4 regions of the Microbulbifer sp. ARAS458-1 genome follow, and region 4 is predicted to be linked to each of the others. Evidence: predicted binding sites of a transcription regulator. Region 4 holds the regulator's gene; each other region holds the start of a gene.

Region 1 (8,112 bases), 2.0 Mb from region 4:
ACCGCCGCCCGCGCCGCCGCACCACCAGCCTCCGCACTGCCCACCCCATCCGCAATCGCTGCCAGGGAACCGCGATATCGCAGGTCACTCCCGGTCGCACGGTAGACGGCCACCGCGTCATCGTTATAGGTACGCTGTCCACACTCCGTAGCCGTGGCAAATTCCAGGTTCTCGGAATTGGACGCCTGCTGGTCTGAATCGGGCACAGTGATGGTTTCGCAGGTGGTGTTCAAATTAGTGTCGGTAATAGTAAGTAATTGGATGTGAAGCACTGCACCGATAAAGGGTTCCGAGACGTTGATTCGGGCCATCCATGGCCCTCACCCTCCGGGCGCCTTCGGCGTCTTAAACGGCAATCCTGCCGTTTAATCAAAAACAGGATGTTTTTGCAGAGCCCCCATGGATGGGTTTACGGCGTGTCCTGCAAAGGCTTACCAGTGCCCGGCGCCCCGGGTTCGTTCCGGAGCACCAAAAAGCTCGGAATCAAGCTACGTCGATCAGAGAAACACTACCATCCGGCATGACTTCCGCCATCTGACCTTCCGGCTCCTCCAGGAACAGCAGCGTCACAAAGCCAAGCACCGCTGTACCCGCAATGACCAGGAAGAATGTCTGGTAAGAAACCATACTCAGCACCGTCAGATAGAACACCGCGCCCACATTACCGTAAGCTCCGGTCATCCCTGCAATCTGCCCGGTCAGGCGGCGCTTGATCAGCGGCACCACAGCAAACACCGCACCCTCACCGGATTGCACGAAGAAAGAACATGCCATCGCCGCAGCCACCGCCAAGTATAAAGGCCACTCGCTGTCGATCATGCTCATGGTCAGATAACCCAGCGCCAGACCCGCGGTCAGAATCAGCAGCGTACTCTTGCGCCCGAACCGGTCACTGATCAAACCACCCGCCGGACGCGACATCAGGTTCATAAACGCGTAGGCCGAAGCCAGCAGACCCGCCTTCACCGGATCCAGAGTAAAGGTCTCCGAGAAAAACAGCGGCAGCATGGAAATCACCGCAAGCTCGGAACCGAAGGTCGCAAAGTACAGAATATTCAGCACCGCAACCTGCTTGAACTTGTAGCGGTGAATAGGCTCCGGTAGCTTCACGAAAATCTCTTTGTTGATGTCGTAACACTTCTTCGCATCAAACACGTACAGCGCCACCAGGGATACATAAATGACGATCGCCACCGGCATTGCCAGCATGCCCACGCCCGCCGGCGACAGCTTCCAGGTCAGCAGCGCCAGCGCCGCGTACATGGGCACCTTCATGATCAACAGCAGTACAAAGTCCGACGGGCTGGACACTTCCATGCCGCCGATTTTCTTCGGCTTGAAATAAGTGCCGCCTTTCGGGGTGTCGGTTACCGAGCGGTAATAAATCACACTGTAAACCAGTGCAATCACACCGGTAATACCGATGGCATAGCGCCAGCCGTCGTCGCCACCGAACAGCAGTGCGATGGTCGGCAGGCTCATGGCACCGGCGGCAGAACCAAAGTTACCCCAGCCACCGTAAATACCTTCCGCGGTACCCAGCTGCTTTGCGGGGAACCACTCGGAAACCATGCGGATACCAATCACGAACCCGGCGCCGATAAAGCCCAGCAGAAAACGGCCGATAGCCGCCGCGGTAAAGCTGTCCGCCAGCGCAAAGATAAAACAGGGGATACTGCCAATGGCCAGCAACAGGGAATAGGTCAGGCGCGGGCCGTATTTATCGGTGAGCATCCCGATAATGACCCGCGCGGGAATGGTCAGTGCCACGTTCAGTATCAGCAGTGTCTTTACCTGTTCTGAGGTCAGCGACAGGCTGTCCGCAATCGCCATTAACAGTGGTGCGTGGTTAAACCAGGCAAAGAAAGTAATAAAGAATGCTATCCAGGTCAGGTGCAGCACCCGGATTTTTCCTTTAAAGGAAAACAGATTTATGGAATCGCTGGACATAATTCTATCCCGTCAGTTTGTGTTCTGGATCAGCCTGCTTGCTCTCGGCAACCGTCCCAAATTGCGGGCATAAAAAAAGCCCACGGGGCAACCTGGCTGCCGCCGGTGGACTTCGATGTCCTGTATCTCTGTGCAACCCGGGATAAAAACCGGGCTGACAATATTCATGGTGTTTCAGTAGTTGCGGTTTGTCCCTTCAGAGGGCTGCAAAACCGCTACTTGCTGAATTACTGCATTCAATATCTGTGCCACTTGTGGTCGGTTATTGTGCATGCGTACATTGGTGGTGCGATTCCGGGCGGGTGTCTCTGAAGAGGCACTCATAACAAGGTTGAATTCGCCCCGTTTTGGGGAGCTTTTGTGCTTGCGGTGCACCGCAATGCGCCGCAGGCGACATCGCTTGCTAGACGGTACCTGCCTTCTTGGATGAGCCGAGCTGCTGGAGGCGCAGAAAATCCAGGGTCTGCTGGTACAGGTCCGTGCAGAAAAGCTGTGAAGTATTCGTATCTACCGGCGCAATGTCATTGCACAGTGCCACAAGCTCCCTGGCTTTTTGCTCGGTGGGGCGCCCGTGCTCCGATTGCGGATGGGCGAACAGGTGCCATCCGGTGTTCTGCACCGGCTCTTTGCCGTGCAAACTCAGAAGCTGGTCGTTCAGAGAGGCGGCAATGGTTGCTTCCGGTAAATCCAGGTTCTCGGGACGCGCCAGAATACCGACCGCATCGCGGCGCTGGTTGCGATCGCTCAGCCAGCCACAGGCCTCCAGCAGTGCTGCGCGCAACGCCATGTGGGTCGCCGGATTGGCTTCGTGCCAGCTGCGGGTAACGGCCAGCACCTTTTCCGGCATGGCGGGCATCAAGGCATTATTCGGGGTGGCGATAACGCCGATGTTCTCCTGGACTGCCAAGGTATTCCAGGGCTCGCCCACGCAGAATCCATCGATATCGCCGCGGCGCAGGTGATCGACCATTTGCTCCGGTGGCAATACCAGCAGGCGCACATCGGTGTCCGGATTGATACCGGCACTGTTGAGCCAATAGCGCAATTGCAGGGTGTGGCTGGCAAACGGGTAGACACTGGCGAAGGTGAGGGGAGCTTCACCTTCCGCGCGCGAGGAAATAAACCGTTGCAGTGCCGCGCCATTACCCGCCGCATCATGGGTTGCCGGGCTCAACTGGTCGTACAGGGATTTTGACAGGGTAATTGCGTTGCCGTTGCAGCTCAGAATCAGTCCGCTGAGCAGTTCTTCCTCACAGTGGGGCAGTGTCTGCTTCAGAGTCAATGGCATCGGGGCCAGCATGGCTGCGGCGTCGGCCGCCCCACCTATCAGTTTGTCGCGCAGGGTCGCCCAGGATGTTTCACGCTGCAGTTCCACTTTGAGCCCGTAGCGTTCGAACAGGCCCAGTTCACGGGCAATGATCAGCGGTGCGCTGTCGGTGAGGCGCAGGTAGAGAAGTTTCAGGTTCGGCTTTTCGGCTTGCAGGCTGCTCACGTTGATTCTCTCGATAATACGTTCGGTAACTTGTTTGTATTCTTGCGCTGGTTCGCCCCGGGTGTGTTTTTGAGGCGTGTCAGGCCGGGCTCAACGCGCAGATGATTGCAGGTGAGCGACGATCTGTTCAGCCACGTTGCGCATGGTGGAGTTGCTGTTCATGGCCAGGGTGCGCAGCGTCTGGTGGGCTGCCTGCTCGCTGATGTTTTTGCGCGCCATCAGCAGGCCTTTTGCCCGTTCAATAATTTTGCGTTCGTCGAGCTGTTGCTGGGTGCGCTGCAGAGACTCGCGCAGGTGCTGGTAGCTGCGGAACTGGGCCATGGCGATTTCGATGGCGGGGGCCACACGCTCGGCGGACAGGCCTTCGGCCATATAGGCACTGACGCCGGCCTCGACCGCGCTGGTAATAAATTCGGCGCCGCCGCGAGCGGAAAACATGGCGACCGGAGTGGGGTTGTGTTGATTGATGACCGACAGGCTCTCGAGGATATCCCGGTCCGGAGACTCGATGTCAATCAGGACAATGTCCGGCCGGTGTTTCTCCACCTGGAAAAGAAGGCCCTCGGCACTGGAAAGCTGTGCCAGCAGGTTGTAGCCAGCAGCGGTGAGCTGTTCAGCCACCATGGCAGCGCGTTCTGTCTGGTCATCGACCAGCAGAATGCTTATTGGGGCAGATACTGGAGTGGTGGTCATCGCTTCGTCAAAACTTATGTTCGAACTGCTGCCAGGCGCCATCAGTGTGACTACTGAGGCGCCAGTAGTCCGGGTGCGTGCTTGGCAGGCAGGCCGGTATTTTTGTTATCGCATGGATCACTTGCGGCCGAGTACTTTGTCGTATCTGCGCCGGGTGTCGCTGCTTTAGAGTTTATGCTGAGTCGTTGCAATCTTGGTGCCAGAAGCAAGGACTTAGCTGCCAATGGCGCTGCCTTGCGGGCCTGCGCCTGTCGGCAGACAGAAATAAAAAAGCCCGGCCGCACACACGGTGCTGCCGGGCTTCTTTGCCTGTGGTGATTAGACAATCAAAACTCGTACCAACTTTGGCAAACGGAGCAGGCCCGCACAAAGCCGCATGCGAACGGGATGAGCAAGCGCTGATGGGGTTGGGTAAATACCTGGTATCAGTGCCTTCAGTTGGTGCGGGTGACAAGTTGTGGGCGGCAAATTGGTGCAGGGGCGTCACCTGGCCGGGTTTGCTGCGATGTCGACGACTGGATAGAGGGTGGCGGGTGAATTGGCTCTTTGGGGCTAATGGCGTCTGCTGTGGAATATGCGAAGCTACTTTTGCTGTATGGTTTCTTTTTCGGATTGCCTTGAAGGAAGAATGATTCTGGGAAGCTGTATTCGATGACCCCTCCCCACAACCCCAGTCCGCCCCGCGGGGGCGCTTTCAATACTGGCGCCGTTAGTCTTAACGCCCCGGCCAGAGGTCGCGGTGCGACGCTGCATGTGTGCCCGGTGGTACTCGCCGGAGGTCTGTCCAGCCGCATGGGGCAGGACAAAGCGCTGCTAAAATTATCCAATGGACGGACTCTACTCGAACAGGCGAAGAGCCAGTTTGCGCAGATGCGCGAAATTGACGGCATACAATGGATGCCGACCCTGGTCAGTGGACGCCGACCTGGCGGAATTCCCGATCAGGTCGACGCGGCGGGGCCCCTCGGCGGGCTACAGGCAGTTTACCGGCACCTGCAGCAGAGTGACCGTCCCTGTGATGCGCTGCTGGTGGCACCTGTGGATATGCCGCTGTTGACCCCGGGCCTGCTGCAACGGTTGTGTGTGGCAGGGCAGTCCGTGGAGCAGGCCGTCTGTTACGGCAACCACTATCTGCCGTGCTGGTTGCCCCTGGGGCAGCGTTGCCGCAATTACCTGGACGCCGCCGCTGCGGGCAATGCGATTGCCTCGATGCGGGCACTATTCGGGTTCATTGGCTGTATGCAATTGCCCACCCCGGAGGGCGACTGGCATCTGAATCTGAACCGGCCGGAAGACTATCAGCGATTCCGGGGTGATTGACTTGGGCCGTTGAACTCGGCCTGCAACCCGGCCAGAGACCCGGGTGGGGTAAACCTTCGCTATTCGAACAGAGGTTTTGATTTCGGATGACGGGACAATCGAGCCGATACCTTCTGGCCCAGCGGCGTGTGTTTACGCTGTTGGTGGTTACCCTGCTGTCAGTGTCGCTGATGAGTTGCGGAGATCACTCCCGCCGCGAGTTGAGGGTGGCGGTGGATGCGAGTTTTCAGCCCGCCCTGGAAGCCCTTCGTCCCCAGTTTGAATCTCACTGCCGGTGCCGTCTGCAGATCACTGCGGGTGCCAGTGGTCTGCTTTACAGCCAGATCCGCGCGGATAGCGCGGACCCTGCTTTTGACCTGATGCTGTCCGCGGACAGCGCCCGCCCGGTACTGCTGGAAAAGGCCGGACTTACGGTGCCCGCCAGTCGTCAGGCGTTTGCGCGCGGGCAGCTGGCGGTGTGGGCCAACCCTGTAGTATCCAAAAGTAAGTCCTCCGGTTTTTCCCAGCTTTCCATGCAGCTGACAAAGAGCGGTGCGATGTTGACGCCTCGACAACTGATTCTGTTGCTGGGGCGCGGCAAGCACAAGCTGGTGGTGGCGGACCCTCAGCTGGCCCCGGATGGGGATGCGGCAGTGAAGATGCTCAAGAAGCTGCGCCTCTGGCCCAGGGTCAAGAACCGGGTGGTGTATGCGGGTCATTCCGGCCATGCGCAGATCATGTTGCACCAGGGGGAGGGCGATCTGGGGGTGATTCCCTACAGCCAGGCGCTGGCATCCGGGCGCCGCGGCCAATATATGCGGATTCCGGAGCAGTTCCACCCACCGATCGAATTGCAGATGGTGATCCTGCGGGGTACCCGCCAGCGCACGCTGGCGATCCGTCTGCTGCAATATCTACGCTCCGATGCCGTGCAGCGAAAACTGCCCGAACTGGGTTTTCGTGCCGCAGAATAATATTCTGCAAATAGACGGGATATTTTGGTTTCACAGGAAATAGTTGCGGTTATTCCCATTTATTTCCCGCCTACGAATATGGCAAATCCCGATGCCGATAATTGGTTTTATATGATACCTATTCCATTGGTGAATTATTCCCATATCAAAGCGTTATTATTTGCAGATGGCGCTTTCGAATTAATAAAAACCCTTTGGAATAGTTAACCAAATATTCCCTTATGCGAATTGATAAAATGTGGTTTGGCGTTTTTTTTCGCGCAGCAGCTTATATAGTTTCCCTGTGTCATCATTTAGCCTAAATGCACAATAGTCAGGCGGTTTCTCTCGATTTTTGTTTCATTTGTAACGTAATCTGCTGATTTTTAATCAATTTCCCTTATTTCTGATAAATTTCCACTAAACGAGTAATAAGAATCCTCTATTTCCGTTACCTGAATTTATTCCCTTTAATTCATCGTCCTACCGAAACGGATTTAATTTTTCCGGGAAAACTTTTTTCCCGGGCAGGACCGCTTTCACGCCAAAATCAGATATGCCTGATGACGGACCGGGAAGTTCAGGATTAAATGTCAGCGGTACATAAATGACCCGGTTAACCGGGTCGACTCTTTGCAGCCATTTGTAACGAAGAGTTTTATAACAACGAAATATTTAACGGGAGCACAAACGGTGATTATTGCCATACCAAAGGAGACCGCGCCTGGAGAGTCGCGGGTCGCGGCAACGCCAGCCAGCGTAAAGCGTTTGCAGTCGCTGGGCTTTGACGTTGTGATCGAACAGGGGGCCGGTGAAGCAGCCAGCTTTCCGGATGCCGAATACGAACAGGCCGGTGCCAAGCTGTGTGCGAACGCCGCTGAGTGCCTGAGCCAGGCGGGCATCGTACTGAAAGTACAGCAGCCCACCGACGCCGAACTGGACCTGATCCCCAGCGGCGCCACCCTGGTGGCCTTCCTTAAGCCGGCGCAGAACGAGGCGCTGCTGAAGAAGTTCGCGAACAAGAACATCAACGCGCTGGCGGTGGAGTCCATTCCTCGTATTTCCCGCGCACAGAAAATGGATGCACTGAGCTCCATGGCCAACATCGCCGGTTACCGTGCGGTGATCGAGGCGGCCCACGAGTTCGGACGCTTCTTTACCGGTCAGATCACTGCCGCCGGTAAGATTCCGCCCGCCAAGGTACTGGTGATCGGCGCCGGTGTTGCGGGTCTGTCCGCCATTGGTACCGCCAAGAGCATGGGCGCCATCGTGCGCGCCTTTGATACCCGCCCGGAAGTGCGCGAGCAAGTAGAGTCCATGGGGGCGGAATTCCTCACCGTGGAAATCGAGGAAGACGGCTCCGGCACCGGCGGTTACGCCAAGCAGATGTCCAAGGAGTTTATCGAGGCCGAAATGGCCCTGTTCCGCGAACAGGCCAAGGAGGTGGACATCGTCATCACTACCGCACTGATCCCCGGCAAACCGGCGCCGAAGCTGTGGCTGGCGGACATGGTGGAAACCATGGCCGAAGGTTCCGTGGTTGTGGACCTGGCGGCGGAAATGGGCGGCAACTGTGACTTTACCGAAGCGGACAAAAAAGTCGTCAAGAGCGGCGTGACCATCCTCGGTTACACCAACCTGGCGAGCCGCGCGGCCACCCAGTCCTCCACCCTGTACGCCACCAACCTGTGTCACCTGCTGACCGACATGACGCCGGAGAAAAAC
Region 2 (8,112 bases), 2.0 Mb from region 4:
GCGACAAGCCAGCTACCCTTCCCGCCTCCGCTGCAGCCGGGCAACAAGATCGACGGTTACGAGGTGCTGCAGGAACTGCACGCGAGTAGTCGCAGCTATCTATATCTTGTACGGGATATGGAGTCGGATGAGCTGCGCGCTTTGAAGGCACCGTCGGAAAACTTCAGTGACGATCCGGCCTACATTGAACGGTTTATCGCAGAGGAGTGGACCGGGCGCAGGCTGGAGCATCCGGCCATTGTGAAGGTGTTTCCGCCGCGCAAGGAGCGTCAGTTTCTTTACCACGTTATGGAGTATGTGGACGGACAGAATCTGCGTCAGTGGATGCAGTTGAATCCGGAACCACCGCTGGATCAGGTGCGCAATCTGGTGCAGCAGCTGGTGAGCGCCCTGCGCCGCCTGCAGCGACTGGAAATCGTGCACGGGGATCTGAAGCCGGAAAATATCATGGTGGATTCCAGCGGTCGCCTGAAACTGATCGACCTGGGGGGCGCCAATGCGGCGGGGCTGCAAGAGCTGTTGCGCTATCAGGATAGTGCACCACCGGGCAGCAAGAACTACTGCGCGCCGGAATACTTTTTCGGCGATGCGGCCAGTCACCGTTCAGATATTTTCTCTCTAGGGGTCATCGCCTATGAAATGCTTACTGGTTGCTATCCCTATAAAGAGCGCTTCGGCAGCAACCACTATCAGTTAAAGAACTACGCCAGTCTGCGCTACCGCAGTGCACGACGGCAGCGGCAAGAAATACCAGACTGGATTGACGGTGCCCTGCGCCGAGCCTGTGCACCGGACCCGAAAAACCGCTACCCGGCTCTGTCGGAATTTGTGCACGACCTCAGTACACCGAACAAGAAGTTCGATAACGCGGAAAAACCGCCGCTGATGGAACGCAACCCGCTACTGTTCTGGCAGACGGTAGCGGTACTGGCGATTCTGTCTCACCTGTTGTACTTCCTGTAACCTGCCCTCCTTTGAAGCAAGTCTGGCAGAGGCGCACCAAGTTGACGCGCGCCGCCATGCGAAATCGCCATTAAACCGTACAAAACCTGTGGTTTCCCCAACCTTCTGCCGCTCGTAAAAGTTGGCATAGAGATTGAATATCTTTAGTCACAATCCGACATTCTTTTAGCAAGGCAACGGCGCCTGACACTCTTCGACAGAAGAGGGGACGCCCGTGCAGCCGCAAGCTAACCAGGCCCTCCCCTAACGCTTTTCTTCTGTCGAACCCAATCAGGTTCAAACGGCAGAGATTATGGTTAAGCAAAAAATCGTCGTCATCGGCAACGGCATGGTGGGTCACCACTTCCTGGAACAACTGGCAAATCGTCCCGAACGGGAAATGTTCGACGTGCTGGTATTCTGCGCCGAACCCCGCCCCGCCTATGACCGGGTACACCTCTCCGAATACTTTGGCGGCCGCTCCGCCGACGACCTGGCCATGGGCAAAGTGGAGCAGTACCGCGAGTGGGGTTACGACCTGCGTCTGAACGATGCCGCCGTGGGCATCGACCGCGAGAACAAAATCGTAACTTCTGCCAGTGGCGCGAGTGAAGCGTACGATCACCTGATCCTGGCTACCGGCTCCTATCCTTTTGTACCGCCGATTCCCGGCCACCAGCACGACAAGTGCTTCGTCTACCGCACCATTGAAGACCTCGACAAAATTCAGGCCGCCGCCAAAGAAGGCAAGGTTGGCGTGGTTGTGGGCGGTGGTCTGCTGGGGCTGGAAGCGGCCAACGCGCTCAAACAGCTCGGCCTGGAAGCACACGTGGTGGAATTCGCCCCGGGCCTGATGTCCGTACAGCTGGACGAAGGCGGCTCCAAACTGCTGCGGGAAAAAATTGAAGAGCTGGGCGTAACCGTTCACACCAGCACCGCCACCGAACTGATCGAAGAAGTGGACGGCGGTCGCCTGCGTATGAACTTCAAAGGCGACAAGTCCCTGGATACCGACTTGATTGTGTTTTCCGCCGGTATCCGCCCGGAAGACAGCCTGGCGAAATCCGCTGGTATCGAACTGGGTGAGCGCGGCGGTATCGTGGTGGACAATACCTGCCGCACCTCCGACAAAAATATTTTCGCCATCGGCGAGTGTGCCCTGTTCAACAACTTTATCTACGGTCTGGTAGCCCCCGGCTACACCATGGCGCGCACCGCGGTTTCCCTACTGTGTGGCGAGGCAGCGGAATTCAACGGCGCGGACATGAGCACCAAGCTGAAACTGCTGGGTGTGGAAGTGGGCTCCATCGGCGACGCACACGGCCGCGCGGAAGGTTCCGCCGCGATCACCTTTGTCGATGAACAGACTGGCGTGTACAAGCGCATGATTACCGACCGCGAAGGCAAGAAACTACGCGGTGCGGTACTGGTGGGCGACACCGGCGATTACGACACCCTGCTGCAATACCACCTGAACGATATGGATCTGCCGGAACACCCGGAACAACTGATCCTGCCGGCACTGGACGGCGCCGCCCCGACTCTCGGTGCCGACGCGCTGCCAGATACCGCCACCATTTGTTCCTGTCACAACGTCAGCAAAGGCGACATCGTCGGCGCGGTTCAGGGCGGTTGCTGCTCTGTGGGCGAAGTCAAAGACTGCACCAAGGCGGCCACCGGCTGTGGTGGCTGTTCTGCACTGCTGAAAAACGTGGTGGACACAGAGCTCGCGGCCCTGGGTATGGAAGTGAACAACGACCTCTGCCCGCACTTCCCCTACACCCGCCAGGAAATTTTCCACATGGTGCAGGTGGAGGAAATCAAAACCTTCGACGAGCTACTGCACAAGCACGGCACCGGTAAAGGCTGTGAAATCTGTAAGCCCACCGCGGCTTCCATTTTCGCATCCCTGTGGAACGAACATATTCACAAAAAGCCCCACGTTGGCCTGCAGGACACCAACGATACCTTTATGGCGAATATGCAGAAAAACGGTACCTACTCCGTGGTTCCGCGTATTGCCGGCGGTGAGATTACTCCCGACAAACTGATCGTGCTGGGTCAGGTGGCAAAGAAATACGATCTGTATACCAAGATCACCGGCGGCCAGCGTATCGACCTGTTTGGCGCTCGCTTGGAAGAGCTGCCGGAGATCTGGCGCGAGCTGACCGATGCGGGCTTTGAGACTGGCCACGCGTACGGTAAATCCCTGCGCACCGTTAAATCCTGTGTGGGTAGTACCTGGTGTCGCTTTGGTGTGCAGGACAGTGTGGGCATGGCGCTTATGGTAGAGAACCGCTACAAGGGCCTGCGTTCCCCGCACAAAATCAAGATGGCGGTTTCCGGTTGTACCCGTGAGTGTGCGGAAGCCCAGAGCAAAGATATTGGTGTGATTGCGACCGAGAACGGCTGGAACCTGTATGTGTGTGGTAACGGTGGTATGCGCCCCCGTCACGCGGATTTGTTTGCGACGGATCTCGACGATGTGACGCTGATTAGATATATCGACCGTGTGCTGATGTTCTATGTGCGCACGGCGGACAAGTTGCAGCGTACTTCGGTTTGGCTGGAAAACCTGGAAGGTGGTCTGGATTACCTGCGCGAGGTGGTGATCGAGGACAAGCTGGGTATCTGCGATGAGCTGGAACGCCAGATGACCAATGTGGTTGGCACTTACCAGTGTGAGTGGAAAACCGCGATCAACGATCCGGAAATGGTCAAGCGCTTCCGCCAGTTCGTAAATACCGACGAGAAAGACGAGAAAATCGTCTTCGTGGAAGAGCGCGAACAACGCCGCCCTGCGACTCAGGAAGAAATCGTCAAGATTGCCGAGCCGGCTTAAGTTTTTTCCCGGCCCGGTGGCGGCGAGTCACCGGGTGCGGGTTTTCAGGACCGAGCTGGGCGCCCCCCTGGGAACCCATCCATGGGCGCTGCGGCGCAAACTTCCTGTTTGCGACGCTCCTGAAAACCCGCACTCGGCGCCTCGCCTTCGCATCGAACTAATTTAGTCCGCCCCGCGTCATTCCGGCGCAGGCCGGAATCCAGCCCCACAGAAGCTGGAAAAGAACACAAGTTTTAAGATTTTCACCACCACCATTTGTGGAGAACCAGAATGAGCGAAGTTGCCATAACCCGCGCCGAGTGGCTGCAAGTCTGCAAGCGATCAGACCTTGTAGCCGATTCCGGAGTGTGCGCTCTTGTGGGCGGTCGTCAGATTGCCCTGTTTTTTTTACCCGAGCAGGAACCCCAGTTGTACGCCATCGATAACTGGGATCCTATCGCCAACGCCGGCGTAATCGGCCGCGGCCTTGTGGCGGAGATCGACGGTGAGCTGACCGTTGCCTCGCCGCTGTACAAGCAGCACTACCGCCTGAGCGACGGCCAGTGCCTGGAAGAGGAAGAGATCAAGCTGGAGATATTCCCCGTTGCCTTTGAGGGCGATGATGTTCTGATTCAGGTTGGCTAATCGATAATCCGATCGGCCGATTAAAAGAAGAAGCAAACAAAATAAGCAGTCGAAGATGGCATTAACAGAACTGTTCAGCGCCCACAGATCCTGTACCACCTGCCCCTATTGCGGGGTGGGTTGCGGGGTGGCGGCGACGCGGGAGTCCAGCCCGGCCACTGGTGAGGATGTGATCCGCATTGAGGGAGATCAGCAGCATCCGGCCAACAAAGGCAAGCTGTGCGTCAAGGGTTCTTCCCTGGCGGATACTCTCGGCAACCACGGGCGTCTGTTAAAGCCGCAGTTGCACGGCGAAGAGTGCGACTGGGGAACGGCGCTGGAATTTGCCGCGTCGCGGCTGCGCGAGACCATCGACGAGCACGGGCCGGATTCAGTGGCATTTTACTTGTCCGGTCAGTTGTTGACGGAAGATTATTACGTTGCCAACAAACTGATGAAGGGATTTATCGGCACGGGCAATGTGGATACCAATTCCCGCCTGTGTATGTCCTCTGCGGTGGCCGCCTACAAACGTGCATTTGGCGCGGATGCGGTGCCGTGTAATTACGAGGATCTGGACGAGGCGGAGCTGGTGGTTCTGATCGGCTCCAATGCCGCCTGGACTCACCCGATTCTGTTCCAACGGATGCAGGCGGCCAATGCGAAACTGGTGGTGGTAGATCCCCGCGGTAGTGCCACCAGTGAAATGGCGGATATGCATCTGGCGATCACCCCGGGTAGTGATGCGGCGCTATTTAACGGTCTGCTGCACTATCTCACCGAATTCGGTGCCCTGGATCAGGGGTTTATCGACAACCACACGGAAAGTTTTACCGACGCGCTTTACGTAGCCGCGGAGTGGACGCCGGAGAAAGTGGCGGAATACTGCAGTGTGGAGCTGGAGCAATTGCTCGCTTTTTACGAGCTGTTCCGCACCACAGAAAAAACCATCAGCTTCTATTCCCAGGGCGTCAATCAGTCCAGCACAGGCACCGATAAAAACAACACCATTATCAATTGCCACCTAGCCACCGGCCGCATCGGCAAGCCCGGTTGTGGCCCCTTCTCCATCACCGGCCAGCCCAATGCCATGGGCGGGCGCGAGGTGGGCGGGCTGGCGAATATGCTCGCCGCGCATATGGATTTCACCGAAGACAATATCGACCGCGTGGGCCGCTTCTGGAATGCCACAAAGATGGCACAGGGCCCGGGCCTGAAAGCGGTGGACCTGTTTAACGCGGTGGAGAGCGGTCAGATCAAGGCCGTGTGGATCATGGCCACCAATCCGGCGGTGAGTATGCCGGATGCACGCCGCGTCGCCGCCGCCCTGAAAAACTGCCCCACGGTGATCGTCTCCGACTGCGTCGGCGATACCGATACCGCGCGCACCGCCGACCTGCTGCTACCCGCGACCACCTGGGGGGAAAAGACCGGCACCGTCACCAACTCCGAGCGCTGTATCTCCCGTCAGAAAGGTTTTCTGCCGAAACCGGGGGAAGCCCGCCACGACTGGGAAATCATCTGCGAGGTGGCAAAGCGCCTCGGCTTTGGCGAAGCGTTTGATTTTGAAACCCCGGCAGATATTTTCCGCGAGCACGCCGCCCTGTCCGGGTTTGAAAACACCCGTGACCAGGCCCGCCGCGCCTTCGATATTTCCGCGCTGGCGAATATCAGCGATCAGGAATACGACTTCTTTACTCCGGTGCAGTGGCCGGTGAACGCCGAACATCCCCACGGCACCGCGCGCCTGTTCAGCGACGGCGACTTCTACACCCCCAATGGCCGCGCCCGCTTTGTCGCCGTACAGCCCCGGTGCCCGAAGCAGGAAGCCCGCGACGAATACCCGCTGGTGTTGAACAGCGGCCGTCTGCGCGACCAGTGGCACACCATGACCCGCACCGGCCGCGCGCGCAAACTGCTGGACCACAGCGAAGCGCCGGAACTGCACGTACATCCACAGGAAGCGTCTAAATTCGGTATCGAAGATGCACAACTGGTGCGCGTGGAAAGCGAAAAAGGCCAGTTCTTCGGCCGCGCAAAAGTTACCAGCAGTCAGAAACCCGGCCAACTGTTTGCCCCGATCCACTGGAGTGACAGCCTCGCCCACAACGCCACCGTCAGCGCCCTGGCCATCCCCTTCACCGACCCCTTCTCCGGCCAGCCGGAACTGAAGCAGGTAGCGGTAAAAGTCGAACCACTCTCTGCCCACAGCTACGCCTGCCTGCTACTGCGCAGCAAAGCCGCAGAAGAACTCCACAGCCGCCTGCAGGCCGGCGACACGCAATTGTTTGAAACCATCCTGCACTGGTACCGGGTACCGGTGGAAGGCGATTACCGTTTCGAATTGGCCCTGAAAAAGCAACCGGACTGGCAGTCCATGGCCGACAAGCTGTTCAACCTGAGCGGCAAACAACTCAATCGCAAACAGCTGCAACTGCCCAGCGGCGAACGCTGGTTGCTGCACAGTGAAGAGATGGAATTACTGGTCTTCACCAGCGCCGACTGGCAGGGCCTGCCGGACCGCAAAACTCTGGAAAACGCCCTGCAAGAGCCACTACCAGACGCACCTGCAAAACTCTTACATGACGTCCCCGCCAGTGCGCAGATGGTATGCACCTGCCTGCAGGTTTCCCGCAAGGAAATCGAAGCGGCGATTGCCGAAGGTGCGGCCTCCGTTGATGAGCTGGGTGAACTGCTGGGATGTGGTACCAACTGCGGTTCCTGCAAGCCGGAAATCTCAGCGCTGCTGAATACCAATCTTGCAGTAGCGGTTGGGTAAGCACCGAATAGTTCTCACGTCATGCCGGACTTGATCCGGCATCCAGCTTCGTAGTGCTGGATTCCGGGTCGAGCCCGGAATGACGAGAGAGCGGTGAATCAACCGGTAAGTACGATACAGCTACTCTCAAGCTCTATCACTGTCATGCCGGACCTGATCCGGCATCCGGCTTCGGAACTCTGGATTCCGGGTCGAGCCTGGAATGACGGGAGAGTGACGAATCAACCTGTAAGTACGATATACCTACTCTCAACCTCTATCAGCGTCATGCCGGACTTGATCCGGCATCCAGCTTCGTAGCGCTGGATTCCGGGTCAAGCCCGGAATGACGTTAGAGCGAACAATCCCATCTCAGCACTTGGCAAATCCCACCCAGCCCAGCTATCTTCTCGACCAAACAGACAAGATTTAAGGCAATAACAATGACTGATGCCTGTGCAGAAAACGGCCTGCGTTCCGTAGAAGTGGCCAAGCAGATGCTGATCGACAGCATCAACCCCATCACCGCGAGCGAAACCATCCCATTAAGTCAGGCCTGTGGCCGCGTACTGGCCGAGCCCGTACTGTCCGCACTCGACCTGCCCCCCTGCGACAACTCCGCCATGGACGGCTACGCCCTGAGCGGCGACCGTGACAGCTACACCATCATCGGCAAAAGCCTCGCCGGCCACCCTTTTTTTGGCACTCTGGAACCAGGCCAAGCCACCCGTATCACCACCGGTGCCGCCGTACCCACGGGCGCCGACCGCGTACAGATGCAGGAAAACTGCAATTTAGATGGCGACCAGCTCACCATGAGCCGCCCCGCCAAACCTGGCGAAAACATTCGCCGCCGCGGCGAAGACGTCCATACCGGACAGAGCCTCATACCAGTCGGTTCCAAAATCAAAGTCCCCCACATTGCACTGTTAGCCGGCGCCGGTGTGGCCGAAGTCACGGTACTGCG
Region 3 (8,112 bases), 1.9 Mb from region 4:
ACCGTTGTCCTGCAACTGCTTGATCAGTTTGGTGGTGTTGGTAAACAGCACATTGTCATCCGCCATGCCGTGATAAATCAGCAGTGGGCCTTTCAGATCCTTGGCATAGGGAAAGACCGACGCTGCCTCATAGGCTTCCGGCACCTGATTCGGGTTGCCCATATAGCGCTCGGTATAGTGGGTATCGTACAGCCCCCAGTCGGTCACCGGCGCACCAGAAATACCGGCCTTAAAATAATCCCCGGTCTTGAACATGGTCATCAGCGCCATATAGCCGCCATAGCTGTGGCCGTAAACACCAATGCGGTCCGGATCTACAAACGGCAGTGAGCGCAGGAATTTCACCCCGGTCACCTGATCTTCCACTTCCACGCCGCCCATTTTTTTGAAGATGGGATCTTCAAATTTTTTGCCGCGATTCGCGGAACCGCGGTTATCCAGCGTGAAAACCACATAACCCTGCTGGGCCATAAACTGGTTGAAGGGCCTGTCCCAGCTGTTGGTAACCAGCTGCGCGTGGGGGCCGCCGTACAGGAATACCATGGTCGGGTAGGACTTCTTGGGATCAAAGCCCGCGGGCTTGTATAAGCGGTAATAAAGCGTGTGCCCTTCCGGTGCCTCAATTTGACCAAACTCCGGCTCGATCCAGTCACTCATATACGGGTACAGCGGGTGGTCTTTCTCCACCTTGTTTTCCTGCAGCCAGGTCACGCGCTTGCCATCGGTACCGTGCAGGCTAACCTGAGCCGGTGTGCTTGGATTGGAGTAGGTATCGATATAGCCAGAGGCATCAGCGGCAAATTTGATGCTGTGCATGCCGGCGCGGGAGGAGATTTTTTCAATCTTGCCGCTGCCGTTCAGGTCGGTCACATACAGGTGGCGCTCCAGCGGCGTGTCTTTGCGACCGGAGAAATAGACATTGCCGGATTTCTCGTCCAGCGCTTCCAGTTCGTCGATAGCCCAGTCACCACGAGTTAGCTGCGCCAGTTGTTTGCCGGAAAAATCATACAGGTAAAGGTGCTTGAAACCGTCCTTTTCCGACGCCCAGATAAAGCGGTCGCTGTCTTTCAGAAAGCGCAGGTCGTGGAACAGGTTCACCCAGGTATCGCTGGTTTCCACCAGTGCGTTGCGGGTCTTGCCGCTGGGGATATCCACAAAGCGCAGTTCCAGTCTGTTCTGGCTGCGGTTCTGCCATTGGTAGGAAAGCAGGTTATCCCGCGCCCATTTCACCCGCGCAATATAGATATCTTCGTCTTTGCCGAGATCCAGCCACTGGGTTTTTCCGCTGGCGAGATCCAGCACACCCAGTTTGATTTTTACATTGGGGCGGCCGGCAGCAGGGTAGCGCTGCTTGATCATATCGATGCGATCCGCATAGATCTCGCTGCGGGTAACTTCATCCACCGGACTCTCATCCACCTGCAGGAAAGCGATGCGCCTTTCATCCGGCGACCACCAGTAACCGGTCATGCGGTCCATTTCTTCCTGGGCGACGAATTCCGCCATACCGTTTTTGATCGGGCCCTTACCATCACTGGTCAGTTGACGTTCCTTACCGCTCTCCAGGTCTACCACAAAAATATTCTGGTCGCGTATAAACGAAACAAAATTACCTTTGGGCGACACCCGCACATCGGTTTCAAAGGCTTCGGTTTCCGTCAGGCGTCTGGACTTCCCGGCATCCAGGGAGTAATAAAAGACATCACCGGCCAGAGGAAATAACAGTGACCGGCCATCTTTAGACCAGCTGTACTCCATGATACCGCTGCCAAAAATCCGCTGGCGCTCGCGCCGTGCCTTTTCTTCATCGGAAAGATTTTCTTCGCCACTGTGAAGCGTATCGGAATCCACCAGCATACGGGTTTCACCGTCACTCAGGCGGTACTCCCACAGATCGTAGCGGTTGTAATCTTCCTCGCGACCTTTAAGAAAAGTGACCCGACTGCCGTCCGGGGAGTACTGCAAAGCGCGAGGGCTTATACCGCTCAAGGCGGGATCGGAGAAGATTCGGTCGATCGTGAGCTGCTCGGCAGCGCAAAATCCCGAGAAAACAGACAAAACCAGAGGAACAGCTAATCGTTTCATAATCATCAAGGTCGCCACGTGAACCATCCACCAAAACTGGCGGTAAAAATGACATAAATCCATGGGAATTAGTAGCCAGGAGGCGATGAAACCGGCATTCAGCAGGTTCAGCGTCACGCTCACGTAAAAATTTCACACAGGTCTGAAAAATCTACCACTGACCTTTCCCGGTACAGACAGAAATTTATCCGCAATTTTGCGCAAAGCAAGGCACCTTGCCGCCTGGCGAGAATTGGCACGGTGTTTGCGAAACCTCCATCGACACACAGCCATGCACTGCACCCATACGGAGATACGACATGCTTGGATGGTCTATTGCCTTTCTCATTATTGCCCTGATAGCGGCGCTATTCGGATTTACCGGTATCGCCAGCGCCTCAGCCGGTATTGCGAAGGTCATCTTTTTTATCTTTATCGTCCTGTGGCTAATTGCACTGGCCGCAAACGCCATTCGCGGCCGGGGCCCGAAGCCTTAACAGGCCGCACTCTTGACCTATAAATCTGACTATTGATTTCAACCAAGGAGCAAACCTATGAAAATCTTCAAGAATGCTTTTTTTATGGTACTGGCCATTACCGCAGCCATGAGCCTGGCAGCCTGCAGTGAAGAGAAAGATGCGGAGTCGATCGGAGAAACCATCGACGAGACGGTCACTGATACAGGAAACGCGATTGAAGACACCTGTGAAGATATGAAAGAGGAAGCAAATGCGGAAGATACCGACTGCTAACCGTTGGCCCCGAAAACAATTTTCGGACAGAAAAAAGGGAGCGCATTGCGCTCCCTTTTTTAAGGTTGAGATAAAAGGCTGAGCTGAACAAAGCTACTCGCCATTCAATGAATCAATCACCGATTGCGCACTGGCGTCGCTGCCAGCTTTCTCGTATTTCTCCAGCTTGTTGTACAGCGTTTTCACACTGATCCCAAGCTGCTCTGCGGTCTCCGTTTTATTGCCATCGTTCTGCTCAAGAGTGCGTTCAATTGCCGCCTGTTCGAGCACATCTAACGGCACACCTGCGGGCACCTGCGTTGTCACCGAAGCCGGGCTCTGCTCCCCATCAACCTCTCCAAGAATAATATGCTGAGGCTCTATGACATTTTCGGCAAGAATAAATGCGCGCTCGACACAGTATTTGAGCTCCCGCACATTTCCGGGCCACCGGTGTTGTGCCAGCAGTTTCAGAGCCTCCGCACTGAACACCTTGGCAGTGTCTTCCTCACTATTGCGATACACCAGGAAATGTTGAGCCAGGCCCGTAATATCGTCACCGCGATCGCGCAGCGGCGGGACGCGAATAGGAAACTGACAAAGTCTGAAATAGAGGTCCTCGCGAAAAATGCCCTCATTGACCGCCGCCTCGGGGTCACGGTTTGTCGCCGAGACCACGCGCACGTCGGTTTTCCGCAGCTGGCTGCTGCCCAGAGGACGATACTCACCGGTCTCGAGCACCCGAAGTAACTTGACCTGATGTTCGAGTGACATTTCTGTCACCTCATCAAGAAACAGCGTGCCTCCCTCGGCCTGTGCGAACAATCCATGGTGGGCTTTATGGGCACCGGTAAATGCCCCTCTGGCATGGCCAAATAACTCGCTCTCAACCAGTTCAGGGCTCAGGGCACCACAGTTGACAGCCACAAACGGAGCCAACGAGCGACCACTGGCCTGGTGCAGTGTATTGGCCACCAGCTCTTTACCGACGCCGCTCTCCCCCACCACCATGACATTCGCCTCGGAACCTGCCACCTTCCGCAGAGTCCGATAAAGTTTGCGCATGGGGCGTGCGGACCCCACCAACAGACCGTACTGATCCAGCTGGCTGCTGACCGGTCTCTCCTGGGGCTCCGACTCGACATCCAGCTCAGACACGATCTCTGCGATTGCCTCTCCGATATCTTCCGCATCGTAAGGCTGCCGGAAATGAAAGCCACCAGACCGCGAGGTCGCCTTATCGAGTGCCTCATTGGGGGTACCGTCACTGAGAAAGAGGTATTCGCACTCTGCCAGAGTATGGGATTCCGCAAGCGGCCACAGCGCATCAATATCGCACTCAGCGGTGTCAACAACCGCCAGGTCATAGCAATTGGCGAGCAATGCATCCAGCCACTTGTCGTCATCGCTAAAGTCATCTTTTGCGAGGGGGCTTTCCAGTGAGCCGATTACCCGCTCACGAATGGCCGCGTCCTTGATTCTCAGAAATACACGTCTCCGGCTCATTCCCAGTTCCTTATAAAGTCAACATATGAATGCTCAACAACAGTAACGCCAGAGCGCAAGGCCCCACTGGCACGGGGATTGAATTGTATCACCATGTAAACGCGAATGTTTTCGCACTCGCTCTACCCTCACTCGGTAGCGAGGACGAACAGGAGGACATTGTGGCCAACCAGAAATTTTCGAATTCCCCGTTAAAATCCGATTATCCGTCGGTTATTTTCCGCAGAATGGCGGAACTACATCACACAAGCACCCATGCAGCCAGGTTTTACGGTTCCCGGCTCAGCCCCAGCTTGGACTATCCACTACGAAAATGTTTCCAGAACCTGAAAAATTTACATGGCAACCTGAAAAATATTCTATCCGCGGAGTTACGAGCACATACGCAACACCACGCTTCAGGCCAAGACAAATCGTCCCTGGAGACTGACTCGAGAGCCACGGAGATCGCTCTGCGCTACCGCTCTCTTTCCCTACTGGTCCCCAAGCCCGGACCGGACCTGATTGACTACCTGGTTACCACCGAACGCCGTCAGAAGCGCTTACACCGGGAGTTACTCGAAGAACTGGGTGACGCGTCGCTGAAGATTTCGATCTCCGCGCAGACAGCGATGTTACAGGTCACCATAGATCGAATGGCCGCCTTTGCCGCGCACAATTAAGTCGGTGACAGGCGAAAATTTTAAATTGGCATGGTGGTTGCAATTATCCGGTCGTCAACAGCAAAAAAGGATCTCAGAAATGCAACGTCATATTCACTTTTCCAAATCCGCTCTGTTCTCTGCCATCGCTGGTGCAGCCCTGGGCATGTCAGCGTTAACTCATGCAGAAGACAGTGCAGAAAAAAGTGCTGTGAGTGATGCCTGGCTCGACGGAAAAGCAGAAACTGTTCTGTTGCTGAATGAAAATCTTAACAACTTCACGATCAACACCGACGTCTCCGATGGCGTAGTGTTACTCACTGGTGAAGTGGAGAGCAATGTAGACCGACGTCTTGCGGAAGAATTGATTTCCAGCGTAGACGGTGTGAAAAGCGTGGAGAATAAACTGAGTATCGCCAACAATGAACCGATTGGTGAAAAAATCAATCGTGAGTATGTCGATGCAAAAATCGCCACGGTTGTGAAGACGCGACTGCTGATGGATCGAGAAGTAGCTGGTACGGATATCGATGTTACCTCGAAAAACGGCACCATCATTCTACGTGGCTTAGTTCAATCCGGGGCGGAAAAAGATCTGGCAGAAGCGATTGCGCGCAACACCAATGATGTGGACAAGGTGGAGAACAAACTGAAAGTTTCCGGCTAACCTGCACGACTACCCCATTTCTCACAGGATCTCCTGCAGACACATTGTGGCTCCCCCAAGCCACAACCATCCGTTGGCCGGTTCCCCACCGGCCCTTTTTTATTCTGCGGAAGGCGCAACGGCTGCCTCAGTCACTTCCCTCTCGCTACGCGAACATAAATAGCTTGTGACAACCCCGCAAACCAGCGCTGCAGCTACGGCCGGAATAATCGGATTCCCCCAAAAACTATTAGCCGTTGCCAGCACCAACATTGAGACAATGGAGCCAGCCAACAGGGATGCCAGGGCGCCCTGCCAGCTATATAGGGGCCAGAAGCGCCCCAGCAATCCGCAGGCGAACAGTCCCGCCATCACTGTAGAAATCATTTTACTGATATATCCGATCAGGTCATCGGACATCATCGCCAGCGCCAACGCAATACCGATAACAACCAGCAATCCAATACGTGACTGTCGCAACCCACCACTCGCTTCTTGCGGCGGAGTCTTTCTTATGTCGCGTACCAGTACGGTTACACCGGCAATGGCATCGGAACTAGCACTGGACATGGTGGCCGACAAACCCGCCAGCAATACCACCACACCGATGCCCAGCGGAAGCACTTCGATCGCGAGATAGGGGAAGGCGAAGTTACGATTTTCCAGGGCGGGATTCAGTACGAAGGCGCAGATACCGATAAGTGCCGGTATCAGAGAAAAGAACAGGTAAAGACCACCGGAAATATAAAACGACTTGCGCACCGAGCCGACGCTGCGTGCGGAATAAATACGCTGACGGAAAGATGGTGTGGCCAGCACACCAACGGCAATAACGGTAACCAGGGAAAGTGCCGGCAGGAATGCCATCGGCTGTGCTTGTTCAACGGCGCGCTGGGATTCCATAACTACTTCCCAACCACCCACGGTGTGCACCGCAAACACTCCCATCAGCAGGAACCCGGCAAACAGCACCAGAGCCTGCAGGGTATCGGTCCACACCACCGCGTGGTAACCACCCACGATCACAAAAACTCCAAAGCCCGCGGCGACCAGCAGTTTTGCCAGTTGCAGGTCGATACCGGTAATCCAGGCAAGGTACAGGCTTCCCCCCAGGATATGCGCGCCGAGCCAGCCCAGGCAGGCCAGCAGAATCAATAGGGCTACTACCTTGTTTACCAGCGGGTGATTACCCACATAGGAGGCCAGCTCTTCACTCATGGTGGAAAAGCCCCGGGCCCGTGCAGGAGCGAAGAGCAAGCCAAGCAGCAGAATTCCCACCGCACCGCCGATACCATACAGGGCCCCGGCCCAGCTATTGGCATAGCCAAAGCCTACCGCGCCCATGGAGGAACCGGTGCCGACCATGGTGGCAACGGTGGTGCCGATGGTCAGAAAGATCGGCAGGCTGCGACCGGCGAGCAGGAAGTCGTCCTCATCAGTGCTGCGCCGGGAGACGAACCAGCCAACGGCGATCAGGAAAACGATATAGAGGCCGAAGGCCCCCAGGAAAATACTGGCATTCATACTGAAAAATTATTTTTATTGAACGCGAATTGTTGGATTATTTTTTTACTACTTTGACAACCCTGATATTTAACTCAGGGTTTTGGCTGTTTGTAACACACTATGCCAACTTCTACTTTGCAGTCTACTACCAGGTCGCATACAGAGCAGATTCGCGCGGGTGGATGATCTCCGAAATTTTCTTTGAAGACTTTATTAAAAGACTGAAAGTATCTCGCGTCGGTAAGAATCACCGTCACATGGATCACATCCGCGGCGCTGTAGCCAGCCTTGTCCATAATCGCAAAGCAGTTGTCGATGGCGAGCTGGGACTGCTCCACAATCCCTCCTTCCACCACTTCCCCATCGCGCATCGGCGTCTGGCCCGACACATAGAGAAAACCACCGGCCTCTACCGCACTGGAAAATGGCAAATGCTGGCCACCCGTGCCCGTTCCACCTTCGGCGCCGAATCTCTGAATCATGATTACTACCCTTGTTGAAAATTTAGTGGTACATGTCAAAGCAATTTCAGTGGCGGTGGATTACCGGGTGAAGACTTTCGGAACCGCTGTGAACCCATCCCTGGGCGCTGCGGCGCAAACATCCTGTTTGCGACGCTCCCAAAAGTCTTCACCCGGTACTCCACCTTCACGCCCAACCAATCACTTCGAAAGCGGAAGCAAGGTCAAGCTTACGAAGTGCAGGGCTCCGAATTCTAGGCAGAGCGTCGGGTAGGGCTTTTTGAAAGCGTCGGCAACAGGGATGTATTCACAGCGGTTTCAAAAAGCCCTACCCGATGATCTGCCGCCACCACACGAGAACAGAGCACCACAGAGTCCGAACCAGCCACCGCAACTAATCGCGAAACAAAAAGGCCCCACTCCGGCTGTCATGAACAACACCGCCGGAGTAGGCACAAACCCCGTTTACCCACACCCGGGATATTCCCTGCGCCGGACGCTGCGGTTGTGCATAACTCGCCATGGATTCCAGCGCGGCGTAATCGAACAGCACCAGA
Region 4 (8,112 bases):
CGGGTTGATCACTTTCACATCCAGGTTGCCAAAGGTCGCCACGCCGCGGGCGAAGGTTGCCACCAGGTCGCGGCGGAACGTGCTGGCAAATTTGGCGCGCTGCGCCGGTGTTGCCTGCTTGGCGTAGCCACCCATCACCCCGCGGGCAATAAAATCGAAATCGACCACCGGTTCGAGCACGCGGTCTACCGCAGAATAGTAGCGCTGCGGGTTGGAATTGAGATTTTTGCCTTCGGTCCGGATAACGTTGAGCAACTGTCCGGAAACCCCCTCGATCATGCTATAGGGGTTTTGCGCTGCTGAAGCCATTGGAGCCAGAAAGCAAAGTGCAACAGCAGATACCCACAACGAGAATTTGCGCGCAAGTTTTGCGATAGCAGTAGCGGAATCTCTCCGCACACTGTGCGTAATAAAGGTAAAACGAGAAGTGAGTGCGCTCACAGATAATCTCCCATTGGCAATTCGTCCCTTGGATACCCACAGCGCCAAAAAGTGTCGTGGGACGCCGAAAAAATCATGCTGGCGGTCGTGGATCAGACAAAGCGTACTTCGCCCGGCCTCCACAGCTGACAATAGCGGCGGCAAACTATACCATGGCGGCCCTCCGGACAAGCGGCACTGGGTCACTTTGCATCGAGGCGCCGTTTTTTGAACCAGTATTAATAGGTTAGCACCTATATCCTCCCTGCACGCGGGTCCACCATAGTCGCCCGCGTTCCCAGGTGGGGCGAACACGAGACACACCATGGGTAAAGATCTGATTATCCAGGCCGGACGCCGTACCATCTCCATGGAAGCCGCCGCAGTTACGGCACTGGAGCCCCGCATTGGCGAAGATTTCCACCGCGCCTGCGAGCTGATTCTCAATTGCCCCGGGCGGGTGATCGTCTCCGGCATGGGCAAGTCCGGGCATGTGGGCCGCAAGATAGCCGCCACCCTGGCGAGCACCGGCACCCCCAGTTTTTTTGTCCATCCCGGTGAGGCCAGCCACGGCGACCTGGGCATGATCACGCGCCAGGATCTAGTAATCGCCATCTCAAATTCCGGTACCTCCGCCGAAGTGCTAACGCTGTTGCCGCTACTCAAGCGACTGGGTATTCCGCTAATCAGCATGACCGGCAAACCGGATTCGCCCCTGGCGCAGTCTGCCGACGTCAATCTTGATATCGCGGTAGAGACCGAGGCCTGCCCACTGAACCTGGCCCCGACCTCCTCCACCACCGTCACCCTGGTGATGGGTGACGCCCTCGCCGTTGCGCTGCTGGAGGCACGGGGCTTTACCGCCGAAGACTTTGCCTTTTCCCACCCCGGAGGCGCGCTCGGTCGGCAGCTGCTGCTGAAGGTGGAAGATGTGATGCACGCGGGGGATGAACTTCCGCAGGTCACCCCACAAACACCGCTCTCCAAGGCACTGCTGGAAATGACCAGCAAGGGCTTTGGCATGACCACCGTGGTGGATGATCGCGGCCAATTACTGGGTGTCTTTACCGACGGCGACCTGCGCCGGGTGATTGACCAGAGACTGGAAATGGATACCGCCACCATGGAACAGGTAATGAGCCGCCGCCCCAAGACAGTGAGTGCGCACACGCTCGCGGCGGAAGCACTGCGCATCATGGAAGACAACAAGATTACCGCACTGGTTGTGGAAGACCCGGAACACCACCCCATCGGCCTGCTGCACATGCACGACATACTGCGCGCCGGTGTAATCTGATCCCACAACCGAAGAATGCCACCACCAAAAGGAAAAAAAACCTTGAGCCAGACATCCGTCAGCGACCAGCAGATTCAGGACAAGCTGAGCCGGGTACGCCACCTGATTCTCGATGTGGACGGCGTACTCACCGACGGCCGCCTGTACTTTGACAATCAGGGCAACGAGCAGAAAACCTTCCACACTCTGGACGGCCACGGTATTAAAATGCTGCAGCAGTCTGGCGTTGCGGTTGCTATCATCACCGGCCGGCGCAGCGCCCTGGTTGAAAAACGCGCGCATGACCTTGGTATCACGCGACTGATTCAGGGGCGCGAGGACAAATACACGGCCTTTCTGGAGTTGTTTGACCGCGAACCCTACAGCCTGGAACAGATCGCCTATGTCGGTGACGACTATCCTGATCTGCAACTGATGACCCGCGTGGGCTGCCCGATCGCGGTTCCCAACGCGGCTCCACCGGTACAGGAACGCGCCCTGTTCACCACGGAACGCAGCGGTGGCCTGGGCGCAGTGCGAGAGGTTTGTGATCGCATTATGCGTGCCCAGGGAACCTTCGACGCTGCTCTGGCTCCTTATATAGCGCAGTAAATGAATTACGTTAAAACCTGACACAGGAATAAGGAAGAAATATCGGATGCGCACCTGGCTTCCCCTGGTGATCGTAGTAGCGCTGATCTCCCTCGGGCTCTGGTTTACCGAAAGCCCGCCGGAGCAGTTGTTGGGCAAGCGCCCCACTCAGCAAGAGCACAACCGCGCCGCGGAACTGATTGTCCGCGACGCGCGTACGCGCCATTACAGCATCGAGGGCGACTTGGCCTACGAAGTGGACGCCAAACGTATTACTTTTTTCCAGTTCGCCCGCCGCGACCGAGCTGACCTTACCGAGCCGCGGATGATGTTTTACCAGGGCGATGACACCAAGTGGCGCACAGAGTCCCGCACCGGCGTGGCTTATGACAACGGACAAAAGGTCGTTCTGGAGGGCGATGTCACGGTTATGGAACTGCCCCAACCCGGCATTACGCTGCGCACCCCGAAAATTGTCATCAAACCCCGCGAGGAATTCGCCGAAACGGACAAAGTTGTTACCATTACCGATGGCCCCAACCTGACCACCGGCAAGGGTCTGCGCGCCGATCTTAAAAAAGACAAGGTAGAAATACTGTCCGATGTGGAAAGCCGCTATGAAATCCGTTAGTACCCGCCGTCGCCTGTCCGCACTGGCACTTGCCCTGGCCTGCGCACTGCCGGGCACGCTGGCCCAGGCGCTGCCCGATGACCGCCAGCAGCCCGTGAAAGTCTCCGCCGATAATCTCGAGGCCAATCGCAACAAGAATCTGTCCGTATACAGCGGCAACGTGGTGATTAGCCAGGGCTCGCTGCAGATTCGCGCCGACCGGGTTGAAGTGCACGGCAACAGCAAGGGGGAGATCAACAAGGTGATCGCCACCGGTAAACCTGCGCACTTTCAGCAACAGGTGGAAGAGAGCACCTCGCCGGTAAAGGCCCGCGCCGCGCGCATCGAGTTTCTGGTAGCCAGCGATGCCCTGCAATTAACCGGCGAAGCCTTTGTCGATCGCGATGGCAACACCCTGTCCGCAGAGCGCATTGACTACGACCTCAACAGCGAGCAGATGAAGGCCCGCGGCCAGTCCGAGAAAAAACGTGTGGAAATGATCTGGAAACCCGAAGGGCAGTCCGGAAGTAACGACGAGTAGCGGGGTAGACCGGCACCTTGCCAGCCCCCCCAAAGCAGAATTTTCAGGCGCGGCCTCCAGCCGCCCCTCAGCCGGAATTGAATAATGGCAACGCTCAAGGCGCTTCACCTCGCCAAGCAGTACAAAAAGCGCAAAGTCGTGCAGGACGTGTCCGTCAGTGTCTCCAGCGGCCAGGTTGTCGGCCTGCTCGGCCCCAACGGCGCCGGTAAAACCACCTGTTTCTACATGATTGCCGGCCTGGTGCAGGCGGATGCAGGCCAGGTGATGATCGACAGCGAGGATATTACCGGCCTGTCGATGCACGGCCGCGCACGCAAGGGTATCGGCTACCTGCCCCAGGAGGCCTCGGTCTTTCGCCGCCTGTCAGTCCAGGACAACATTCTTGCGATCCTGCAGACGCGCAAGGACCTGAGTAATACCCAGCGCAAAGAGCAGCTGGAAGCCCTGCTGGAAGAATTCCATATTACCCATATCCGCGAGAGCCTCGGCATGGCCCTGTCCGGGGGTGAGCGGCGACGGGTGGAGATTGCCCGCGCCCTGGCGACCAACCCGGCCTTCGTCCTACTCGATGAACCATTTGCCGGTGTAGACCCGATATCCGTCAACGACATCAAGCAGATCATTCGCCACCTCAAAGACCGCGGCATTGGCGTATTGATTACCGACCACAATGTGCGCGAGACCCTGGATATCTGTGAGACCGCATTTATTGTCAGCGAGGGCCATATCATCGCTTCTGGCGCCCCCCGCGACGTCGCCGAAAACAAACAGGTGAAAGACGTCTACCTGGGACATGAGTTCACGATTTAACCCTGAAAGCGGAAAAATTTCCCCGTTTTGCACTGTGGAGCGGACGTAAGTCACAGGATTTCACCCGTGACCAAATGCTTGCATTTTTTCGGCACACTTATTGCTTAACCGCCCCCTTGTCTTCCGCCCCGCCCCGGGGTAGTCTGCATGAAATGAGCTTTACCCCGCCGCAGGGAACATAAAATTCTCCGCAGCGGATCCACGCCAGACTTTTCTGCCGGCATACCCCTATGAAGCAGTCACTCCAGTTAAAACTCGGCACTCAGCTGACGATGACGCCACAGCTGCAGCAGGCCATCCGTCTTCTGCAACTGTCGACCCTGGACCTGCAACAGGAAATCCAGTCCGCACTCGACAGCAACCCGCTGCTGGAATCGGACTTTGACGAACACGCCGGCGAATCCCATCAGGATCAAAACACTCCCGCCGAGCGCAAAGAGGAAGCCCCGGAACGGTCCACTGAGGCGCAGAGTGAATCCGCCGCAGACGGAGACTGGAACAGCGACATTCCCGACGACCTGCCGGTAGACACGCGCTGGGATGACATCTACTCCAGCGGCAGCCACAGTGGCGGTGAAGGTGACGAATATGCGCTGGAACAGCGCAATGCCGCCTCGGAGAGCCTGCAGGATCACCTGATGTGGCAACTCAACCTTACACCGCTGACCATTGAGGACAAGCTGATCGGCGAAGCCCTGATTGACGCCATTGCACCCAATGGTTTTCTGGATACCCCCATCGAAGAACTGGCGGAATCCATGGAGCTTGAGTTGGATGAAGTAATGGCGGTACTCAAGACCATCCAGCAGTTGGAACCCGTGGGCTGTGGTGCGCGGGACCTGCGGGAAAGCCTGCTGCTGCAACTTCACCAGCTGCCAGAACACACTCCCTGGCTGCCCCAGGCCGTGACCGTTGTCAGTCAGCACCTGGATCTGCTAGGCAAAAGGGATTTCCGCCAACTGAGCCGCCGCACACGTCTCAGTGAATCGCAGCTGGGCGAGGTAATGCGCCTGATCCAGACCCTTACCCCCTACCCCGGCGAAGCGTTTGGCGGTGAAGAGCCCCAGTATGTAGTGCCGGATGTGATCGTCAGCCGCAAACACGACCGCTGGGTAGTAGAACTGAACCCCGAGACCACGCCCAAGCTGCGCATCAACGACGCCTACGCGGCAATGATCAAACGGGCTGACAATTCCAGCGAAAACAATTACCTGCGCGACAATCTGCAGGAGGCCCGCTGGTTTCTGAAGAGTCTGCAAAGCCGCCACGAGACACTACTGAAGGTGGCAAGCAGTATTGTGGAAAAGCAGCAGGGCTTTTTCGAACAGGGCCCTGAAGCCATGAAGCCCATGGTGCTGGCAAATATCGCCGAGACCATTGGCATGCACGAATCCACCATCTCACGGGTAACCACCCAGAAGTACATGCTCACCCCTCGCGGTGTGTTCGAACTCAAGTACTTCTTCTCCAGTCACGTCAGCACCGATTCCGGCGAAGACGCCTCCTCCACCGCCATCCGGGCACTGATCCGCAAGCTGATCGACGGGGAACAGCCGCGCAAGCCGCTATCAGACAACAAAATCACCCAGGAGCTGGACGCCCAAGGCATCAAGGTCGCACGCCGTACCGTGGCCAAATACCGAGAGTCCATGGGCATCCCCTCTTCCAGCGAACGCAAGCGACTGGTTTAACGACTCCGGTCACAGAATGCCTGTGACGCACCTCTGATGTCACCCCAGTCCTCACACTTGCGGTTTGCGCCCCTTTTTTGATCAATTTCCAGGCAACCAATAGCCTTGCGGCGAGTGTATCCTTCCATTCTGACGCACTTCCTAGTAGGGTTGCCGCCCTGTGCGGGGGTGCGACCAGATTGTGTTGTACCCGATGAGGAGAAATCCATGCAGATCAATATCAGTGGCCACCACGTAGACGTTACTCCGGCCATTCGCGATTACTGCCTGACCAAACTGGACAAGCTCTCCCGCCATAATGACCTGATCACCACAACGCAGGTTATCCTGTCCGTCGACAAACTGATCCAGAAAGCCGAAGCCCGCGTTCACGTGAACGGCAATAAGGATATTTTTGCCGATTCGGAATCTGAGGATATGTACGCAGCGATCGACTCGCTCACGGACAAACTCGACCGGCAGCTGCTGAAACACAAAGAGAAGTTACGCGGTCACCGCTAGGCTCATACCCATACGAGCCAACGGCTGATTCGCACCGCTAGATCATCTGTACGTTATGACATTGGAAGCATTACTCTCTCCCCGCCTGAGCCTTTGCCACCTGGCGGGGAGTAGCAAGAAGAAGCTGTTGCTCAATATCGCCCAGGCGATCTCGGATCAATACCCCGAACTGGACACCGACACAGTGTTCAACCAGCTGGTCGCCCGGGAGCGCCTGGGCTCTACCGGCATTGGCGAAGGTGTCGCCATTCCCCACTGCCGCCTGCCTGGCAGTGAAAAGCCAATCGGCGTGCTCTGCACCACTTCACCCGCGGTGGATTTTGATGCGATCGACCGCCAACCGGTAGACCTGCTGTTCGCCCTACTGGTACCGGAGGATTCCGACCAGGAGCACCTGGATACTCTGGCGGAAATTGCCGCTCTGTTCAGCGACAGCCGGGTCCGTGAAAAACTGCGTGAAGCCACCACCAGCGATGAACTCTACGCACTGGCGATCAACAGTGCCGCGGCAGCCTGATTTTTGTTGAGCTAGCGCTCAATGGCGCAGTTTTCGACCCCGCCGGTTGGGGTGACTGATTTATACTGGCCCGACGATTCAACAGAGCCTGCTCAACCTGCAAGGAGCGCGAGTGCAATGCGATTGGTCATCATCAGTGGTCGTTCCGGCTCGGGCAAAAGTTCTGCCCTGCAATTGCTGGAAGACGTCGGCTTCAACTGTATCGACAACTTGCCCGCCAGCCTGCTGCCGGAGCTTGTCCGTCGGGTCAGTGAGCAGACGCCCCAGGAACCCAGTGAAAATACCCAGCTGGCCCTCGGTATCGATGCCCGCAACCTGTGGCAGGATGTCCGCCACGCCCCCCAGGTTATCAATAACCTGCGCGACAGCGGTATCGAGTGCGATGTGGTCTATCTGGATGCGCGCTCGCCGGTGCTGGTTCAGCGCTTTAGCGAGACCCGCCGCAAACACCCCCTCAGCGACAGCCGCACCCACCTGCTGGAAGCCCTGAATCGGGAGAAGGAAGTCCTTGCCCCTCTTGCGGCCATGGCCGATCTGGTCATCGATACCAGCAGCCTCAGCCTGCATCAGTTGCGGGATCAAATTAAAACCCGGGTCGTAGGGAAGGACTCTCCCGGCATGGCGGTGTTGTTCCAGTCCTTTGGGTTCAAACACGGTGTACCGGTAGATGCGGACCTGGTCTTTGATCTGCGCTGCCTGCCCAACCCCTACTGGGTCGCGGAGCTGCGGGAAAAAACCGGGCTGGATCCGGAGGTGGCAGACTTCCTGCGCTCCCACCAGGAAACGGAAGATATGCAGCGGGACATCACGGCCTTCCTCGAGCGCTGGCTACCGTCGTACCAGCAGAGCAACCGCAGCTACACCTCGGTGTCGATCGGGTGTACCGGAGGCCGACACCGCTCGGTCTACATGGTGGAACAATTGGCGAAGCACTTTGCCGACACCTTTGAAAACATCCAAGTTCGCCACCGCGAGCAACAAAAAAAACGCAGCTGACCGCTCCACACCGGCGCCAGCTAAAAATCAGATCAAAGACCATCGAGCATGCCGAAAAGTCGTATCACCATCATTAATAAACTCGGACTACACGCCCGCGCCGCCAGCAAGCTCGCGCAGACCTGCGCTCGCTATTCCTCAGATGTAAAAGTGCACTGT

The links. The regulator sigma-54, encoded in region 4, starts transcription at its own class of promoters, with help from an activator protein. The targets are predictions, from matches to a motif close to TGGCACANNNNTTGCNNT.
Region 1: the regulator sigma-54 is predicted to act here: its motif matches at 2,184-2,201, upstream of AAFH99_RS15680 (NarK family nitrate/nitrite MFS transporter).
Region 2: the regulator sigma-54 is predicted to act here: its motif matches at 1,086-1,103, upstream of nirB (nitrite reductase large subunit NirB).
Region 3: the regulator sigma-54 is predicted to act here: its motif matches at 2,319-2,336, upstream of AAFH99_RS16040 (DUF1328 domain-containing protein).

The regions. Positions count from the first base shown of each region.
Region 1 is NZ_CP155838.1:3,751,620-3,759,731, reverse strand. It holds gene AAFH99_RS15685 (protein kinase domain-containing protein) at 1-311, opposite strand, end outside; gene AAFH99_RS15680 (NarK family nitrate/nitrite MFS transporter) at 484-1,950, opposite strand; gene AAFH99_RS15675 (CmpA/NrtA family ABC transporter substrate-binding protein) at 2,354-3,442, opposite strand; gene AAFH99_RS15670 (ANTAR domain-containing response regulator) at 3,533-4,135, opposite strand; gene AAFH99_RS15665 (molybdenum cofactor guanylyltransferase) at 4,787-5,455, shown strand; gene modA (molybdate ABC transporter substrate-binding protein) at 5,542-6,408, shown strand; gene AAFH99_RS15655 (Re/Si-specific NAD(P)(+) transhydrogenase subunit alpha) at 7,081-8,112, shown strand, end outside.
Region 2 is NZ_CP155838.1:3,760,285-3,768,396, forward strand. It holds gene AAFH99_RS15685 (protein kinase domain-containing protein) at 1-963, shown strand, start outside; gene nirB (nitrite reductase large subunit NirB) at 1,256-3,784, shown strand; gene nirD (nitrite reductase small subunit NirD) at 4,055-4,408, shown strand; gene AAFH99_RS15700 (molybdopterin-dependent oxidoreductase) at 4,464-7,166, shown strand; gene glp (gephyrin-like molybdotransferase Glp) at 7,589-8,112, shown strand, end outside.
Region 3 is NZ_CP155838.1:3,850,079-3,858,190, forward strand. It holds gene AAFH99_RS16035 (DPP IV N-terminal domain-containing protein) at 1-2,085, opposite strand, end outside; gene AAFH99_RS16040 (DUF1328 domain-containing protein) at 2,385-2,561, shown strand; gene AAFH99_RS16045 (hypothetical protein) at 2,619-2,816, shown strand; gene AAFH99_RS16050 (sigma-54 interaction domain-containing protein) at 2,910-4,301, opposite strand; gene AAFH99_RS16055 (hypothetical protein) at 4,595-4,963, shown strand; gene AAFH99_RS16060 (BON domain-containing protein) at 5,043-5,609, shown strand; gene AAFH99_RS16065 (sodium:solute symporter) at 5,709-7,112, opposite strand; gene AAFH99_RS16070 (RidA family protein) at 7,187-7,576, opposite strand; gene AAFH99_RS16075 (amidohydrolase family protein) at 7,950-8,112, opposite strand, start outside.
Region 4 is NZ_CP155838.1:1,723,534-1,731,645, reverse strand. It holds gene AAFH99_RS07100 (phospholipid-binding protein MlaC) at 1-441, opposite strand, end outside; gene AAFH99_RS07095 (KpsF/GutQ family sugar-phosphate isomerase) at 746-1,717, shown strand; gene AAFH99_RS07090 (KdsC family phosphatase) at 1,760-2,308, shown strand; gene lptC (LPS export ABC transporter periplasmic protein LptC) at 2,355-2,918, shown strand; gene lptA (lipopolysaccharide transport periplasmic protein LptA) at 2,905-3,438, shown strand; gene lptB (LPS export ABC transporter ATP-binding protein) at 3,523-4,248, shown strand; gene AAFH99_RS07070 (RNA polymerase factor sigma-54) at 4,479-5,939, shown strand; gene hpf (ribosome hibernation-promoting factor, HPF/YfiA family) at 6,147-6,440, shown strand; gene ptsN (PTS IIA-like nitrogen regulatory protein PtsN) at 6,496-6,957, shown strand; gene rapZ (RNase adapter RapZ) at 7,075-7,953, shown strand; gene AAFH99_RS07050 (HPr family phosphocarrier protein) at 8,002-8,112, shown strand, end outside.